2 regions of the Paenibacillus sp. FSL R5-0470 genome follow, and region 2 is predicted to be linked to the other one. Evidence: a T-box and tRNA genes for the amino acid it is inferred to sense, from the RefSeq annotation. Region 2 holds a T-box; the other holds one or more tRNA genes.

Region 1 (4,435 bases), 2.8 Mb from region 2:
GTTTTTTTCGTTTCAATCAAATACATATGCAGCATCGGTTGGATAAGCGTTACCTACTCCAGAGTCTGGCTGGCAGCGGATCGAAGACACAAATTCTACATTCGTTTATGAAGGCCCTTCTTGGGGAACATATACTAACAACCCACTATCATCTGGCCTTACACAAAAGTATACTCTGAGTCCTGTATTACATACTGTCAAGTTTAATTTTATCGGAAAAAGTATTCGAATGATTAGATATAGAGGGCTTGATAGACAAACATCTATCAAGATTACTATTGATGGAACACAATATGCTTATTCGGCAAATGGCACAGCACAAGGGGTAACACTTTTATTTGAAAAATTGAATTTAGAAAATAAGTTGCATTCAGTAGAAATAAGTGCTGTAAATTCGGGTACTTATTCAATATTTGATTTTGATGCTGTTGATATTGACAAAGATGGAAATGTAATTGATGCAACCATAAGTGCGCCTACCAATTTAAAAGCAATAGCTGGAAATTCTAAAGTAGAATTAAGCTGGACAGCGAGTTCTAATGGGATAGGTTATAAAATTAGACGTAGTACAACAGCTGGAGGCCCTTATGAAACGATAGCTACTAATGTAACAAACACAGTTTATACCGACACTTCTGTAATTAATGAAACAACATACTATTATGTGGTAGCTGCAATAAATGAAAGTAGAGAAAGCAATTACTCTAATGAAGCAACTGCCAAACCACAAGGAGTAGTAGTGCCAGATCCAGAACCATCTGGTGATCGGGCTATACTTACAATTACTTTAACAGCTGGTCTTGAGAAAGAATTCGACCTATCAAATACAGAAGTAAAAGCCTTTTTGGAATGGTATGATGCACACGATGCTGGAACAGGACCTGCTAAGTTTGCTATTAATAAACATGATAATAATAAGGGACCATTCAGCAAACGTACTGAGTATGTGATTTTTGACAAGATCCTTACCTTCAGTGTAGATGAATATTCAGCTAAATAAAATTATTTACACATTGTTCAAGTGCCGATAAAATAACTGTAACAGAAGCACCTTACCCTGCCATAACTGGTGGGGTATTTTTTAATTCAGGTAAATATTTCTTACCAGTGATATAGAGTACATATACATAATGTTCCAAATTAATTAATCTGTTATTATGAATAATGAAAACTATCAGTATAGAGATACATACTTTACTGGGGGAATCCAGCAATTCTATATATACTCATACTTGGATTGGTGCTATTGGGATTTGTTTTGTTTTATTTAATCAAGAAATATCGAAAGAAGAGAAAGTGAGTAGTCATGAGCACTACATATAAAGTCTTAGAGAGTGATGCTGATTTCCTGACAGCAGACCTTTCTCAATAAAAGGTATCCGTATGGTTTCATAGCAAGATACGTTGGAAGGCTTTTTATAAGCTGGCCTTGGATTTGAATCTAGTAATCGAGAAGGAGGAAGAGAAGGGTGATTGAACAAATATATAAGACTACTTCTGATTATCCCTCAGTACTTACAGCGAAGGAAATCCAACAAATACTTGGTATAGGTGAACGTCAAACATATGAGCTATTAAACTCGGGTCAATTTCATATCGTGCGGGTAGGAAAGATGATAAAAGTATCCAAGGATGTATTTCTAAAATGGTTACAGGGGTGAAAAAAAGTGGTGCCGATTATGGCACCACTTTTGCTTTAGTCTACTACAGGGCACCATAATGGCACCAATTCGTATTTCGATCAAAACATAAACATCCCTAAAAAAAAGAAAAAGCCTTATATAATAAGGCTTTTTCAGTATAGGACGGATGGGGTTCGAACCCATGACCCCTACCCTGTCAAGATAGTGCTCTCCCGCTGAGCTACCGTCCTGCGACGAATTTCATAATACCATACGATAGAGTAGGATGGCAATTCTTTTTTTACAATCTATAGGGATGATAGTTTACATAGTCTTTAAAATAATAAGAAAAGGGGATGCCGCTCCATCCCCATGAGCCACGTCAGATAAAGAACGGGAGTAGAAATATATCGCTTATTCCGAAAAAAGGGATGCGTCGTGGAAAGAAGCGACGTCTTGGGAAAAAGCCAGGCCGGAATCCAAATTGTCTATACGCCGATTCGTGTGTAGGCATTCCGTTTAAACGTTCTACCATTTCGTTGCTAGGAACCGCAAGAGTAACATAGTTTTGATCTACATGGGCAATAAAGCCATCAAAGGACTGACCGTCAGTCGTTGTAATACCAACGTATTTGTTCATACAATTCCAACTAACCTGTTGATGTAAATTTGCATTTGTATCCATAAATAACCTCCTCAATTGAATAACCCTGATAACAGTCTATGGTTCGTAGCCTATAACGTTCACGGCGTTAGCCTATAGGGTAACTATAAAATTCGGGTTATTTTGTGTGAGGTGGGGGGGATTGAAGCGGAATTACTGTCTTTTCTTGAATAATAGTGAAAATTATCCATTATCTGTTTGTTTGATGATGAAACGATTCTAAAAGTTGCGTCGTATACTTAGCCGAGTGCTTTTTTATGGAAATACTCCTTAAGCGCTTATGATAAAATGGATGGTAATGTACAGCAGTTAGATAAAAATTGAAAGAAAAAGGAGCTTGAGAACTTGCCGCAAAATGAGCAGAAAAAGGATTCTTCCACGCCATGGAAATGGTTGGGGGGCGGGGCGGCGATGCTCCTGTTTAAAGGAAAGGCGATTCTGTCTCTTCTGAAAATAGGTAAAATTGCCGGGCCGTTAATCTCAATGATGATTTCAATATGGGCTTATGCTTTGATTTACCCGTGGGGGTTTGCCGTGGGCTTTGTCCTGCTCTTGCTAGTCCATGAATTAGGACATGTAATAGCAGCGAAACGGATCGGGCTTCCAGTCAGCGCTCCACTGTTTATACCGTTTTTGGGAGCTTTAATTACAATGAAAAAACAGCCGCTGGATGCCCAGACGGAAGCTTATATTGCTTTTGGAGGTCCGATCTTAGGAACCATTGGGGCTACAGCCGTTTTTGGGGCGGCTTATTACATGGATAGTCCACTTCTCTATTCCTTGGCTTACATAGGTTTTTTACTTAATCTGATCAATCTGCTGCCGATTCACCCGCTTGACGGTGGCCGTATTGCAACCGCGGTGACGCGCTGGCTGTGGCTTGTGGGGCTCGTGGGTGGTTTAGCCATCATCATCTATATGCGTTCGATCTTGTTCTTTATTATTTGGGCGTTATTTGCTTACGATCTGTATAACAAATATGTGAAGAGACGCACTAACAATCGCCTTTATTCTGTAACGAAGAGTTTCTTAATTCCAGTAGAGCCACTTAGAGATGCAGGCTACATGATTCCAGGACCAGAGCATAGAAGAGATTTACCTTTTACTACTTACAGTGATTTGGAAAGACAGCAGTATGTAGGGGTGAGATGGGATCAACTGAACTACATTGGTAGAGCTACGCTTCCGCAACAATGCATCATTGAAAAGGTACGTATCTCGCAGCTAGAGCCTGTGACCTTAGAGAATGGGCTTCATCTTAAGATGAATTGTGATATTAGCTATTCGGTCTACGAGAACGATAAGTATTACGATGTGCCGGCTAGCTCACGCTGGAAATACGGTATCGCTTATTTTGTATTAGCTGGCTTTCTGGCAGGAATGATGTACATGGTCCATGTCGTTGGAAATGTGAATCTATAAGGGTTAGAATCGGGCAATGAAGTGATCCAATGGTTTATAAAACTCATGAACCGTCAAAGCTGTAATGAGAATAACCACAGTTGAACGGTGAAAGGAGTAAAACCATGCCTAAATTTTTGAAATGGGAAGTCGGCGTTTGTCTGCTGTTACTGATGGTTTTGGGAGGATGTTCCGAGGCGAAGCCAACAAAAGTCATGGAAATCAAAGAAATGACCAACCTAGATGGAAAGCCAAAAGGTCAGTACCCTCCATTGTCACCAGTGATGCAAGACACATACAATCGTTCGATTCCTGAAGAAGTATATTCTGCAGATTAGAGCAGCGTAGAAGACGATTTCTCATGCTCAGGCTTTTCTTTCTAGTCGAATTTTTATATAATAGACAACTATCGTTGGATACATAGAGAGAGGAGTTTGGGACTAACATGGCGGCAGAAATCTTACGGGTAACTACAGAGGAACAGCTTCAAATGGGGCTGGATATTCGTACCAAAGTATTTGTAGAGGAACAAATGGTACCGGCTGAGGAAGAAATTGATGAATACGATGTTATCGGTCCGAATGCGCACCATATTCTAATTATAGATGAAGGTGTACCTGTGGCTACGGGAAGATTGATTTATTACAAAGCAGGTACAGCCAAAATGCAGCGTATTGCCGTATTGAAAGATTATCGAGTCAAAGGATACGGACGTGTTCTGTTGCTAGCTATGGAAGAGCTTGCTCGG
Region 2 (4,435 bases):
CATCTCGATTCTATCTAAACCTGGCCGTATCCCAAAAGGGATTAGGCTCTTGATCCAATCAACCGCTTCGGTGTATGTCGCAAGAGGGGCGGTACTTCCGCCCCGATTTAGGTCATCCATGTCTCTTATCCTCTCAGCTCTGCGATGCGGGCAAGTACTTTCTCACGTTTAGCAGAATAATCTGCCTGCTTCGCCCGTTCCTCTTCGATAACTTTAGCAGGAGCTTTGGCCACGAAGCCTTGATTGCTCAGCTTTTTCTCTACGCGTTCTACTTCGCTGTTCAGCGTCTGCACTTCTTTTTCCAGACGAGCGATTTCTTGTTCAATATCAATGAGTCCCGACAATGGCAGAAGCAGTTCTGCTCCTGTTACTACAGCGGACATTACCTTATCCGGCGTTTCTGGATTCAGGCCAGATTCGAAGGAAGACGTATTACAGAAGCGTCCAATGTAGTTGTCGTTACGGGTGATAATACTCAGCGTCTCTTCATTACCCGCTTTGATGATCAATTCAACCTTTTTGCTCATCGGTACATTCACTTCAGCCCGGATATTACGAACGGCCCGGATTACATCCATCAGCAGGTTCATTTCCGCTACGGCTTGCGGATTCTCCAGAGCAGCATCATACTCCGGCCATGCAGCCAGCGTAATCGTCTCCCCTTCATGCGGAAGGTGCTGCCAGATTTCTTCCGAAATAAACGGCATAAACGGATGAATCAAGCGCATTGTACGGTCTAGTACATAGGCAAGTACAGACTGTGTCTTCGCTTTGGCTGCGGCGTCTGATCCGTAAAGTGACAGCTTCGCGAACTCAATATACCAGTCACATAGATCGTCCCAAATGAAGTTGTACAGCTGGCGACCGGTCTCACCGAACTCGTACGAGTCAATTAGACGCGTAATCTCACGAGAAGTTTCGTTCAGACGGTGCAAAATCCAGCGATCAGCAGTACTTAGCTCACCCGAAATGTCAATATTTTCAAATCTTACGCCTTCCAAATTCATCAACGCGAAGCGTGATGCATTCCAGATCTTATTGGCGAAATTACGTGCCTGCTCAACCTTTTCCCAACGGAAGCGTAGATCCTGTCCAGCTGTACTTCCGGTAGAAATCATGTAACGCATTGCATCTGCGCCATACTTCTCGATTACTTCAAGAGGGTCTACGCCATTCCCGAGTGATTTGGACATTTTTTGACCTTCGGAATCCCGTACCAAACCATGCATCAATACATCTGAGAAAGGTTTTTCTCCGGTAAATTCAAGAGCTGAGAAGATCATCCGCGCTACCCAGAAATAAATAATATCGTAGCCTGTTACGAGCACATCGTTCGGATAGTAGCGTTTGAAATCTGCACTGTTCTCATCTGGCCATCCTAGTGTGGCAAAAGGCCACAGATTAGAGCTAAACCAGGTATCCAGTACATCTTCGTCCTGTTTCAAGTCGGTTAGACCACTGATCCGGCGCGCTTCTTCCTCGTCATTTGCCACAACCAATTCACCAGTAGACTCGGAATACCATGCTGGAATACGATGTCCCCACCACAGCTGACGGGAAATACACCAATCACGTACGTTCTCGATCCAGTTCAGGTAAGTTCTCTCGAAGCGGTCCGGTACAAAGTTAACCCCGTTCCCATCCTTCTGTGCATTGATGGCAGCTTCAGCGAGTGGCTGCATCTTCACGAACCATTGTGTGGACAAGTACGGCTCAACAACCGCTCCAGAGCGTTCACTGTGTCCTACTTGATGCACATGATCTTCGATATTGATCAGCACACCTTGCTCCTTCAGGTCAGCAGTAATGGCCTTACGACATACACTCCGGTCTTGACCTTGGTAAGGTCCTGCTTCTTCATTCATCGTACCGCTCTCATCCATTACGTTAATCTGCGGTAAATTGTGACGTTGACCCATCTCGAAGTCATTCGGATCATGAGCTGGTGTAATCTTAACCGCACCACTACCAAACTCTTTGTCTACATAATCATCAGCGATAATCGGAATCTCACGGCCAATAATCGGCAGGATCAACGTTTTGCCGATCAGATCTTTATAACGATCGTCTTCCGGATGAACAGCAACCGCTGTATCACCCAGCATGGTCTCCGGACGTGTGGTCGCTACTGTAATAAATCCGCTACCGTCTTTGAGCGGGTAACGCAGATGATACAAGTGACCATTAACTTCTTTATATTCAACCTCGATATCCGACAATGCTGTACGAGCCGCCGGGTCCCAGTTGATAATGCGTTTGCCGCGGTAGATCAAGCCTTTATTATAGAGCTTAACGAATACCTCGCGTACAGCTTTCGACAACCCTTCATCCAGGGTAAAACGTTCGCGGGAATAGTCAAGGGAAAGCCCCATCTTAGCCCACTGCTCATGAATGGTGTTCGCATATTTATCTTTCCACTCCCACACCTGCTCCAGGAACTTCTCGCGGCCGAGATCATGTCTAGAAATTCCCTGCTCACGCAGCTTTTGCTCTACCTTTGTCTGCGTTGCGATACCGGCATGGTCCGTACCTGGTAGCCACAACGTGTCGAAGCCTTGCATCCGTTTTGTACGAATCAGGATATCCTGAAGCGTAAAATCAAGCGCATGACCAATGTGCAGCATTCCCGTTACGTTTGGCGGCGGGATTACAATGCTGTATGCTTTTGCATCTGGACGCCCGCCTGCACGGAAATATCCACCCTCTGTCCAATAGGAATACCACTTGGTTTCTGCCGATTTCGGATCATACGTGGTTGGCATTTCATTCTTAGAATCATTTGCAGCGGCAGCATCTGCCGCTGTTAGATTGTTTTGGTCAGCCATTCTCTGATACCTCCACTTGGTTACTTGTAGTTGGTTTCTAAAAAACAAAAAGACCCCTCGTCTCAAAGGACGAAAGGCCATTCTTTCGCGGTACCACCTTTGTTTCGCGCCAATGAAAAATAAACCTGCACTTCTTTCACCTTACGGTTCAGAAGCTTAGCGCGACACTCGTACAGATAACGGCTGCTACCGGCCACATCCTAACTTATCTTTCATATCATGAAGACAAGCTCAGAAGGGCGACTCCGGGGCGACTTCGGTGGCTGTATCCTACGGAATGTCACAGCACTTGCATTCCGCTCTCTGAAGGGCTGACCGCCTACTCTTCCCGTTCCCAGTCTTTACTTAGATATTGCTTACTCCATAATACATTTTGAGTCATCCCTAGTCAACCTGAATAGGCTTCTACAGCGGGACTTTAAGCGGAATTTCGACTTATAGCGTGCATATGTCGAATTTTCATTCGATTCATCACTCTGCGTTGGTTAGATACCCCACATTCTAACGTTCTCCGGTCACACAAGAATAAACGCCTTCGACATCCTTTTACGGAGGGTAAGCGTTTATTTGAGAAATATAAGGATAATGTATAACGTGAAACTTATATATTCTTATATTTGACAAAAATCCCGATCTACTATCAGATCGGGATTCACCTATTCATATGAGTACGCATTGTAATTCAATTACGGAATGTACAACACTTGCCCTTCTTCTACACTCTGCCCAGACAATCGATTATACATTCCCAGCTCCCGCGCACTTAGCTGATATTTCTCTGCGATTGTATCCAGCGTTTCTTCACGCTGCACGATGCAAAGGCGAACCTTACGGAATAGGTTAGCGCCATCTGCTCCAGCAATGAATCTGCTCTTCCACTCCGTATTATTTCCGGCCTCTGGAATGATCGCTGCAGCCGATGCATTTCCTTCAGATAGGAGAGCCTCTTGTTCTTTACGAGAACGACTAGAGCTGAGTAATGAAGAGAAGGTGAGATGTTCTTTGACTGGAGCCTCAGCATCTTTCTTGCTTCCTAGCGCAATCTTAAGATCTTGCTTCTCCTCTGACTGTGGCACAGTCTCTTGAGAAACAAAAACTTCATTCGTATTCTCGTGGATCGGCTGAGCATTCTCTTCTTGTGCATGAAGCTCATTATTGGCCTCGTTTTCCGAAGCGAATACGGCAATATCTTGATCCACATCAGCATTAGCTGCTGGAACAGCGGTTTCTCTTGAAGCAAAAGTATATTCAGCTTCTTGCTCCTGATCCGCTTGACTCGCCTGGCTAACTTGATTCAGCTGAGTGGCCTCAGCTTCATTCTGTGACTCAGCTTTAAACCAGTAATCCGTTATTCCTGCTTTGGAATCCTCTGTTTGCGAATCCAGACTATGCGTCCGAGCTTTCGCGCCCTTGTCCTTCTCATGAGCGGATGAGAAATTCACTATAGGGGACGAATGACCAGCTCCACTTGAGACCAGTGGAGCCTCTGATGCGTCTGCATTAGCTTCAGCATGCTCATGTTCTTCTACGGCAACCTCCGATGCATCCTCGCCAAAGGTCCACTGTGAATTTTCATAAAGTGCATCAGTTTCGTGTTCTTGGTTCACTGC

Evidence for each region. A T-box is a leader RNA that pairs with one kind of tRNA and senses whether it is charged. The one in region 2 lies ahead of MKY99_RS24195 (valine--tRNA ligase), so its partner is inferred to be a tRNA-Val.
Region 1: it has a tRNA-Val gene. The T-box ahead of MKY99_RS24195 (valine--tRNA ligase) is inferred to sense a tRNA for this amino acid. The anticodon was not compared.

The regions. Positions count from the first base shown of each region.
Region 1 is NZ_CP150238.1:2,680,569-2,685,003, forward strand. Features, by position in the region: gene MKY99_RS11570 (fibronectin type III domain-containing protein) at 230-1,000, shown strand; gene MKY99_RS11575 (helix-turn-helix domain-containing protein) at 1,470-1,661, shown strand; tRNA gene MKY99_RS11580 (tRNA-Val) at 1,802-1,873, opposite strand; gene MKY99_RS11585 (hypothetical protein) at 2,005-2,307, opposite strand; gene MKY99_RS11590 (site-2 protease family protein) at 2,632-3,708, shown strand; gene MKY99_RS11595 (hypothetical protein) at 3,813-4,025, shown strand; gene MKY99_RS11600 (GNAT family N-acetyltransferase) at 4,133-4,435, shown strand, end outside.
Region 2 is NZ_CP150238.1:5,454,877-5,459,311, forward strand. Features, by position in the region: gene MKY99_RS24190 (folylpolyglutamate synthase/dihydrofolate synthase family protein) at 1-120, opposite strand, end outside; gene MKY99_RS24195 (valine--tRNA ligase) at 126-2,825, opposite strand; T-box leader at 2,888-3,170, opposite strand; gene MKY99_RS24200 (LysM peptidoglycan-binding domain-containing protein) at 3,512-4,435, opposite strand, start outside.